Regions from separate parts of the Pseudarthrobacter sp. NPDC055928 genome, predicted to be linked through region 2. Evidence: predicted binding sites of a transcription regulator. Region 2 holds the regulator's gene; the other holds the start of a gene.
What was found. The regulator LexA, encoded in region 2, represses DNA repair genes until DNA is damaged. The targets are predictions, from matches to a motif close to TCGAACANNTGTTCGA.
Positions count from the first base shown of each region.

Region 1: the regulator LexA is predicted to act here: its motif matches at 2,869-2,884, upstream of ACFC25_RS15010 (DUF6504 family protein).

Region 1 is NZ_JBHJZH010000012.1:18,502-23,087, forward strand. Features, by position in the region: gene ACFC25_RS15005 (DNA polymerase III subunit alpha) at 1-2,470, opposite strand, end outside; gene ACFC25_RS15010 (DUF6504 family protein) at 2,467-2,799, opposite strand; gene ACFC25_RS15015 (hypothetical protein) at 2,965-3,354, shown strand; gene ACFC25_RS15020 (chorismate mutase) at 3,447-3,767, opposite strand; gene ACFC25_RS15025 (VOC family protein) at 3,787-4,209, shown strand; gene ACFC25_RS15030 (SOS response-associated peptidase) at 4,270-4,586, opposite strand, start outside.
Region 2 is NZ_JBHJZH010000011.1:4,558-9,143, forward strand. Features, by position in the region: gene hisB (imidazoleglycerol-phosphate dehydratase HisB) at 1-117, opposite strand, end outside; gene ACFC25_RS14125 (histidinol-phosphate transaminase) at 180-1,298, opposite strand; gene ACFC25_RS14130 (LysM peptidoglycan-binding domain-containing protein) at 1,355-1,765, opposite strand; gene lexA (transcriptional repressor LexA) at 2,113-2,859, shown strand; gene ACFC25_RS14140 (ATP-dependent DNA helicase) at 2,934-4,586, opposite strand, start outside.

The DNA.
Region 1 (4,586 bases), on a different contig from region 2:
CGGACTGGTAAGTGGGTACGGCAAAGGCGGCACCGTGCGCTTTGCAGAAGCCGAAACTTCCAAAGGCCTTCAAAGTGCCCCACACCTTGTCCACGACATCCGGTGAATAGCCTTTTGCCCGGGCTTCCTTCCGGAAGAATTCCTCCACCTTCGGTTCGAGTGCCTCGTTGCCCAGGGCGCGCCGGAATTCGTCCGCCCGGGCAAGTCCGCACCCCGTCATGACGTCGAAGGTCTTCAGGATCTGTTCGTGGAAGACGGTGACGCCATGGGTTTCCTGCAGAACCGGTTTCAGGTCCGGGTGGGGGTACACCTCCGGTGCAAAACCGTGGCGGTGTTCAAGGAACGGGCGCACCATGTCAGATTTCATGGGTCCCGGGCGGAACAACGAAATGTCGATGATGAGGTCGTTAAATTCGCGCGGCGCCATCTTGCCAATGAGCTCCCGCTGGCCCGGCGACTCGATCTGGAAGCATCCCAGGGTGTGGGTGCTGCGGATCAGTTCATAGGTTGGTTCGTCGTCCAGCGGCACGGCGTTGAGGTTGATAAGGCCATTGTGGGCGATATAGTCCGGGCCAGTTCCCTCCGGACCCGTTGGGTGTGCCCCCGCAGCAACCACTTCGGCTTTGGAGGGATGGAGCCGGATGACCTCACGGACAGCGAAGGCCATGGCACTTTGCATCCTGACCCCCAAAACGTCCAGCTTGAGCATCCCCATGGGGTCCATGTCATGTTTGTCGAACTGGCTCATGGGCAATCCCAGTCCGCTGGGCTGCACGGGGGTACGGTCCAGGAGCGTGGCGTCACCAAGGATCACCCCGCACGGGTGCATGGAAATATGCCTGGGAAGCCGGTCCAGCCGTTCCGTGAGGTCCACCAGCAGGTCAAGCTGCTGGTTTTCGGCGAACTCCCGTTGCTCCACCCTGCCGGCGAACTCGCGCAGTTCAGGTTTCTCCACCAGCGCTTCGCGGAACTTGCGGGCCGAAAAACGCCACAGTTGCTTGGCGATCTCCCCAACATCGCCCTCGTCCATGCCCAGGGCCATGCCGGCATCCCGGACAGCGCCGCGCGCACGGTAGCCGTTCTGCATGCTCATCAGCGTGACGCGCTCGGCACCGAAGCGGTCAAAGATCCTCCGGTATACGTTGTGCCGCTCAGCGCTTTCAACATCGATGTCGATGTCCGGCAGGGTGGCCCGGTCCTGAGACAGGAACCGTTCGAAGATCAGGTCATGCTGCAGGGGGTTCACCTGGCTGACGTCGATGAGGTAGTTGACCAGGCTGGAAGCTCCTGAACCCCGGGCGGCGGCGCGGACTCCCATGTCAATGATCATCCGGGAAACCTCGGCAACAGTCAGGAAGTAGGAGGAGAACCCAAGGTTTCGGATGATCCCCAGTTCGTGCTCCAGCCGCGAGCGCATTTCCTTTTCGGCGGTACCGGATACACCGGGAAACCTCTTGCCGATACCGGCCTCGCAACGCTGGACCAGCTCAAGGTGCGGGTCCTGGCTGATACCTATTACCGAGGCTTCAGGGACTACGGGCTGCTTCCAGCCCATGTCAGTTACTGGGTCAATCCGGCAGAGGTCGGCGAGCGCTTCTGTCTGCGCCATGAGCTGTTTGAGGTCCGCCGCACCGTATCCTGCGGCGCCGATGATTTCCTTGCCCAGCTGGAGCATTTGGGCGGACGATTTCAGCCAGGCTTGCCCGTTGGGCTGAAGGAGGGGTTCTGCGGCCAGTTCAGGCAGCGACTTCAGTGTGCGGGCCGAGTCCAGGACGTCAGCCGTGGCGGCGCCGTCCTCGGCGCAGTACCGGACGGCATTGGTGAGCACTGCCGGGACCTGGTGCTCCTCCGCAAGTTTGAGCATCCGCACCGCGTGGGCTGTGCTCAGTGGTGAGCCCGGCGAGCTCAGCTGGGAAACCACTTCGGCGACCATGGTTCCTCGCGGCATGGCATCAAGCCAGCGTTTGAAGAGGGTGCGGGGACGCAGGTACCGCCGCCCGCCCATGGCACGTCCGACGTCGGAATCCGGGCCGATCAGCACAGTCAGGACCGGCTTCAGGGTTTTCGGATCAAGCGTCCGGGAGGCGAGTTCGGCGCGGGTGACGGCTACCGGCACTGCTCCCCCGGCTTTGCCGGAGGTCCGGGCATGGGCGTCGGACACGAGCCGGCACAGCGCACGATAGCCCGCACCGCTGTTGTGGCCGCGGGCGAGGACCACCACCCGTCCAGCAAGCTGGGTTCGGTGGTCGCCGTCGTCGTCGAACACCGCAAGGTCAACACCCACGATGGGGTCAATCCCTGCTGCCATGCAGGCCTTGAGGTGTTTGACAGTGCCGTACAGGCCGTCCCGGTCAGTGCAAGCGAGCGCGGTGGCGGCGTCGGAGGCAGCAACCTGGGCGAGTTCGTCCGGCCAGGACACCCCGTAGTGGGCGCTGAAGGCTGTGGAAACGTGGAGGTGTGTGAAGGTCATGCTGTTCTGGGTTGGATTGCGTCGTGGATCCGGAGCAGCCGCCAGCGGCCGCTTCCGAGGTGGCGGCTCAGGTCCAGGGTGAGGGTTTCTTGCTTCTTGTGGCCGGTTTCAGCTGGTTCTGCCCGCACCTGGACCCGCCAGATTTCGTGGTCCACCAGCCCTGGCCCGCTTCCCAGGGGTGCGCGGCTTTCCTCGGCCCACCACTGCCTGCGTTCGAACCACCGGACAGGTTCGGCGCAGACGGTGTAGTGCTGCCCTGCCCACTGGAGGGACACCGGCTGTCCGGATGCGCTGCAAAGGACGTCAACTGTTTCGCTGAACATGCCCATGGGCGCCTCCCGGAACTGAATGAACCGTTGCCCGGGGACGGGTCATCCCGGGGTTTCGAACACGGCTGTTCGAATACATATTCGAATAAATCCAGTCTACGCCGGTGCCCCGGCAAAACCTAGACAGGGGTGGACGGACGGGACGGCAGGTAGCAGGATGGTGGCATGAGCACCAATGACGCACTCCTGAAGCAGGTAAGCATCAAAGCCCAGGACTCCACGCTCCTGGCCACTTTTGATATTGAAGGCAACATCCCGGGCTCGGGTGCGTACGTGGTGGGGCTTATGGCCGCCAGCCCTGACTACTCATCGCAAAGACGGCTGGGCATTGAATTCATGAACGGGGAGGCGATCGCCTTCTACTCGTTTAGCCATGAACAGGGAACCGAGGAGAACTACGACCTCAGCGGAGTCACGCATTCGGGCAGCACCATTACCGGAGTCTTCCCCATGGATGCTATCCACGGGCTGGGCAAGGGACACATCATGTCTGCGTTCAGTGAGGCCGACGGCCGGGAATTCCAGTCCGGCATCGCCGTCGAGGAATCACTCTAACCAGGGAAAAGAGCAGGCGCCCTGCCGGAACACATCCGGTGGCAGGGCGCCTTGGAATTACTGGAAACAGCTCGGGACTGCTGGGGACAGTGTCAGCTGTTTTCTTTATGGACCTTCAGCTCGAGTTCGATGAATCCCGAAATCATGGCCCGGTACGTTGACTCCACGATGTCCGGATCGATGTCCTTCTTTTCCGCGGCGGACCTGACGTGTTCGATGATCCGCTCCACCCGGCCGGGGGCCCGGACTTCGGCGTCGTCCCCCTTGAGGGTTCCGGCAATCCTGATCAGCCGTTCGCGCCGTGCAATGAGGGTGACGATCTGGTCATCCACCTCGTCGACTGCAATCCGCACGGCGGCGAGCTGTTCCTTGTCGGCCAGCGCGTCCCTATCGTTTCCTTGAATTGTCGCCATCTTCTGACAGTATCGAAGCATGCAGCCCAGAGTCGACTTCATCTCACTAGGTGTGCGCAGCGTAGCCGCCTCCCGCCGCTTCTATGCCGAAGGCCTTGGCTGGCCCGTGCACAAGGAATTCCCTGATGACGTGATATTCATCCAGGTCAACCACGGACTCATCCTCTCCCTGTGGAACGCCGGCCAAATGCAGGCCGAGGCCGGCGTTGATGCGCCAGGGCCGGTCCCCTGCATCACGCTCAGCCAGAACCTGGCCAGCACGGAGGAAGTGGACCGGGTCATGGCCGAAGCCGCTGCTGCCGGGGCGAGTATCGTTGCGGAGCCGGTCACCCAGCCGTGGGGCGGGTACAGCGGCTACTTCGCGGACCCGGACGGCTTCCGCTGGGAAATTGCCTACAACCCCACGTGGGCAGTGGACGACGCCGGCAAGGTCACCGTCTAGGAGTCAGGAACCCCCGCCGCACCCGGGTCTGGGGATGGGTCAACGAACGAACGGCTTGGCTTAGAACAGCGCCTCGACGGGACGGATGAGTTCCGGGGAATTGTTGCGGACGTTTCCCACTTCCCGGCCAACGGAATCCACGCGCCAGTCCCCTGCCACATCCTTCACATGGGCGCGGACCAGGTCCACCAGGAAGGCTGCATCGTCAATCTGCGGGTCGATCCACGACTCCATGGTGGCCCGGTCCATGGGCAGCGGCACACGGTCGTGCAGGGCGGTGAGCTTGCCGAAGACAGTTGACTCCGATCCCGGCGGCGGTGTGTCAGCGGTCAGGATGGAGGTGGAGAGCAGCCACCGCCCCGGCTCGCCCTCGGCCT
Region 2 (4,586 bases):
GATGTTTGAGACGCCGGTTCCGTCGAGGTTGATCTCCACGAGTACTGACGATTCGCTGGTGGCACGCTCCATGCGTGCGATGCGGGACGCGGCAGTGCTGGATCCGGTGGAACTCATGGTCATATGTCCTTTGCGAAGAAGGAGTGATTGCCGGCGCGCGCAGCGCGGCTAACTCAAGTTTAGGCGGGCAGCTTTGCCTGGCTCGCCAGGATGGCTTCCAGGGATGTGAGGAAGGCAGTGGTTTCTGTCTCAGTCCCGGCTGTGACGCGCAAATGGCCGGGGATTCCGACGTCCCTGATCAGGACGCCGGAGTCCAGCAGCTGCTGCCAGACGTCGTGGGGCCGGTCCAGTCCGCCGAAGAAGACGAAGTTCGAGTCCGAAGCGGCGGGTTTGAGGCCCATCCGTGTGAGCTCCGAGACGATGCGGTCACGCTGCTTCTTGATGTCCTCAACATCGGCCATCAGCGCCTCGCGGTGCTGGAGGGCGGCCAAGGCCGTGGCTTGCGTGACGGCGGACAGGTGGTAGGGCAGCCGCACGAGGCGCAGGGCGTCCGTCACTTCGGGGGCGGCAGCCATGTAGCCCAGCCGGGCTCCGGCGAGGGCAAAGGCCTTGCTCATGGTCCGGGTGACGATGAGGCGTTCCCGGCCCGGCAGCAGGGTCAGGGCGCTCGGCGTACCGTCGTGGGCAAATTCGTGGTACGCCTCATCCACAATCACGATGGTCTGGCTGTCCTCGCCGGCGGCGTACACGGCCTCCACAACATCCAGCCCCAGCCCTGTGCCGGTGGGGTTGTTGGGCGAACTCAGGAAAACGATGTTCGGCTGGAGTTCCTTCACCTGCAGGGCGGCTGATTCGGCGCTGAGGCCGTAGCCGAGCGCACGCTGGCCGGCAACGTACTTTGTGTCGGTGCCGCTGGCCAGTAGGGGGTACATGGAGTACGTGGGAGGGAAGCCCAGGGCCGTGCGGCCGGGTCCGCCAAACGCCTGGAGGATCTGCTGAAGCACTTCGTTAGAGCCGTTGGCTGCCCAGATGTTGGTTGCGTCAAGACCGTGGCCAAGGTACTCGGCCAGCGCAACGCGGAGATCGGAAAATTCACGGTCCGGGTAGCGGTTCAGGCCGGCGGCTGCCTCGGTGACTGCTGCGCTGATCGCGGCCCGTACGTCCGCAGGAACGCCGTGGGTGTTTTCGTTGACGTTCAGCAGAATGGGAACATCCAACTGGGGAGCCCCGTACGGGGTCAGGCCACGGAGGTTGCTGCGGAGGGGAAGGCGGTTCAGACGCTCTAGCTGGTCATTCACCTGAACAGTTTAGTGCCGAAGCATGGACCCCGAAAATGTGACGGTCAGCGGCAGCGTCACTTCACAGGTACAAACAGCTGCTGGCCTGGCACGACAGCGCCGGCAGTGAGGTTGTTGAGCTGGACGATGTCCGCTATCACGTCGCGGGGATCGCGCTCGGGTGCAACCGCTGCCGCGATCGCCCACAGTGACTCCCCGGACTGTACGGTGACGGACACTGTCGGTGTGATTGAGAGATCGGCTGCGGAGTCTGCTGCCTTGGCGGGGGCGTTCAAGAATCCCGCCAGCAGGAAGATCAGGACAGCGAGCAGGACCAGCGGGATGCCGATCAGGACCACCCGTCCGCGTCGCGTCAGGCGAAGGGGCGGCAACTGCTCCTTGCCGGGGCGGACCTGCGGGACTGACGTGAGGTGCTGTACCGAGACGAACTGCGGACGGGAGTCCTGCGATGCTGAAAACGCTGACATGAAATGAGCCCTCCTGGACCATGCTTTGCTGCCCGGAGTGTTCCTTCCGCTTGTCCGGCGAAGCGGACGTTCCCGAAGTATTCGAATCTTCGAACGCTTCCGGATGCGAATAGAACACATGTTCGAACTTTGCTTCTTCTGTTTTAGCACTTATCAACGAACATTGTCGAGACTCGCTAGAACAAATGTTTGAAAAAGTGTTGCGGCTGGCCTACGTTTGAACCAAGGATCAACCACCCGAAGTACAGCCACCTCTGTAGTTGATCAGCAGGGTCTGACAATCAATGCCGGAGGCTCCCGGCACCCGGCGCCGGAGGCACCGGGGCAACGGAAAGGCATTGGCTAACATGGCAGCAGCAGCCGGCGGCAGGGCGACCCCGCGGGGTCCACAGCCCCAGAGGACTCCCAAGGGGCTGACTGCCCGTCAGAAGAAGATCCTGGAAACGATCCAGCGTTCAGTCAATGACAACGGATACCCCCCGTCCATGCGCGAAATTGGCGACACCGTGGGGCTGGCCAGCCTCTCCAGCGTGACGCATCAACTCTCGCAGCTGGAGAAGTTGGGATACCTGCGCCGGGACCCTAAGCGGCCACGGGCCATGGAGGTCCTGATGCCGCTCACCCTGGACGGCGGGACTGCCAAGGCTCCCGGCTCCGCCGCACCGGCAACCCTGCGGGGCATCAGCGGCGGGAAGGTAACGGAGCTTTCCACTGCCATGGATACGGCCATGGTTCCCCTGGTAGGCCGGATCGCAGCCGGCGGGCCGATCCTTGCGGACCAGGTGGTTGAAGACGTGATGCCCCTCCCCCGCCAACTGGTCGGTCAGGGCGAGCTCTTTATGCTCAGGGTGGCCGGAGACTCCATGGTGGACGCGGCCATCTGCGATGGCGACTGGGTGGTGGTGAGGCGCCAGGCCGACGCCGTGAACGGGGACATCGTCGCAGCCCTCCTGGACGACGAAGCAACCGTCAAGACGTTCCGCCAGCGGGACGGCCACACGTGGCTGTTGCCGCAGAACACGCAGTACGAACCCATCCTGGGCGACCACGCCACCATCATGGGCAAGGTCGTTTCGGTTCTGCGTTCACTCTAGGTACATTGCCCAGCAGCAAAAAGATCAGCTGAGCCCGTCCACAAGGGCTGGCTCAGCTGATCTTCGCAGTTAACTCAGGCGTGCTCTTTGGACAGCCGTTCCAGCGCCGCAAACGCAATCTTTCGATCTGTGGTGGGCCAGAAGGGCGGCAGCGCACCCCGGAGGAACCCGGCGTACCTCTCGGTTGCCAGCCGTGAATCAAGCACCGCCACCACACCTTTGTCCCCGGTGGACCGGATCAGCCGGCCGGCACCCTGGGCAAGACGGATGGCGGCATGAGTGGCGGAGACCGACATAAAGCCGTTGCCGCCGGCCTGGGCGACGGCCCGGGAACGGGCAGTCATAAGGGGGTCGTCCGGCCGAGGGAACGGAATGCGGTCAATCACCACCAGCCGACAGGAGCCGCCGGGTACGTCCACTCCCTGCCACAGGGACATGGTTCCGAAGAGGCATGTGTCAGGCTCGTCGGCGAACTGCTTGACCAAGGCGGTCATCGTGGAATCGCCCTGGCAGAGGATGCTCAGTCCCAGACGGGGCCGCAAGGCGTCGGCTGCTTCTTCTGCGGCGCGGCGTGAGGAGAACAGGCACAGTGCACCGCCGCCTGAGGCCCTGATCAGCGCCTCGAGCTCCTCCAGCGCCTCCGCGGACACACCGCGCCCGGGCTTGGGCAGGTGCCCGGCAACGTACAGTATTCCCTGCTTTGGGTAGTCAAACGGGGAACCGACGTCAATGCCCGTCCAGCTCGGGGCGCCCGGGCCCACAAGGCCCAGCCCGCCGGCGGCCGGCTCGAAAGCGGAGCCGATGGCCAGTGTGGCCGAGGTCAGCACTACGGTGTGGCCTTCGAACAGTCCCTCGCGCAGCTTCCCTGCGACGCTGAGCGGTGCGATGTTTATCAGTGCCGGTGCGGCGTCGTCGGGCTGCGCATAGCCTTGCTGCGGATCGAAGGTGCTGGCACGCGAGAACCACACCACTTCCCGGTTCTCCCGGGCCACGATCAGCCGTTCACACAGTTCCAGGATGAGCATCAGACGTGAGCGCGCGAGCTGCCGCCCGCCGTCGGCCGCCTGGCTGCTGTCCCCCTTCGAGTCGGACAGGGCAGCCCTGCAGGCGTCACGCAGCTGGTCGATGCAGTCCAGCTGCTCGTCATTAAGTCCGTTGGGAAGGAGCCCGTTGGGAACCCCTGCCAATGCCAGTTCCAGGTTGGCGGCCGCAGCGTTGAGGGCGTCCACCGTAATGGCCGTGTGCTTCCGCGCTCCGGCAGCCGCCGCATGGACCATCGCTACGGACAGCTGCCCGGACACCGCACCGGTCACCCGGTCCTGTAGCTCGTGCGCCTCGTCAACCACCACGACGTCGTATTCGGGCAGGACAGCCAGCCCCTCGAACGCGCTGACGGCGAGCATCGCGTGGTTGGTGACCACAACATCGGCGTCGGCCGCGTCCTGGCGGGCGAGTTCGCTGAAGCATTCAGCGGCCATCGGGCACTTCTGCGCCCCCAGGCATTCCATCGACGTCACCGAAACCTGCCGCCAGGCACGGTCCGTGACACCCGGGAGGAGTTCGTCACGGTCGCCGGTAGTGGTTTTTTGCGCCCAGTCGCGCAGCCGCACTACCTCTTTGCCCAACTGCGACGCCGGTCCCCCGAGAGCGGCTGCGAAGTGCGGCACGCTGGTGTCCTCGCCAAGGGAAAAAAGCTGGCCTTCGGAGGGTTCCTCCGAGGGAAACCC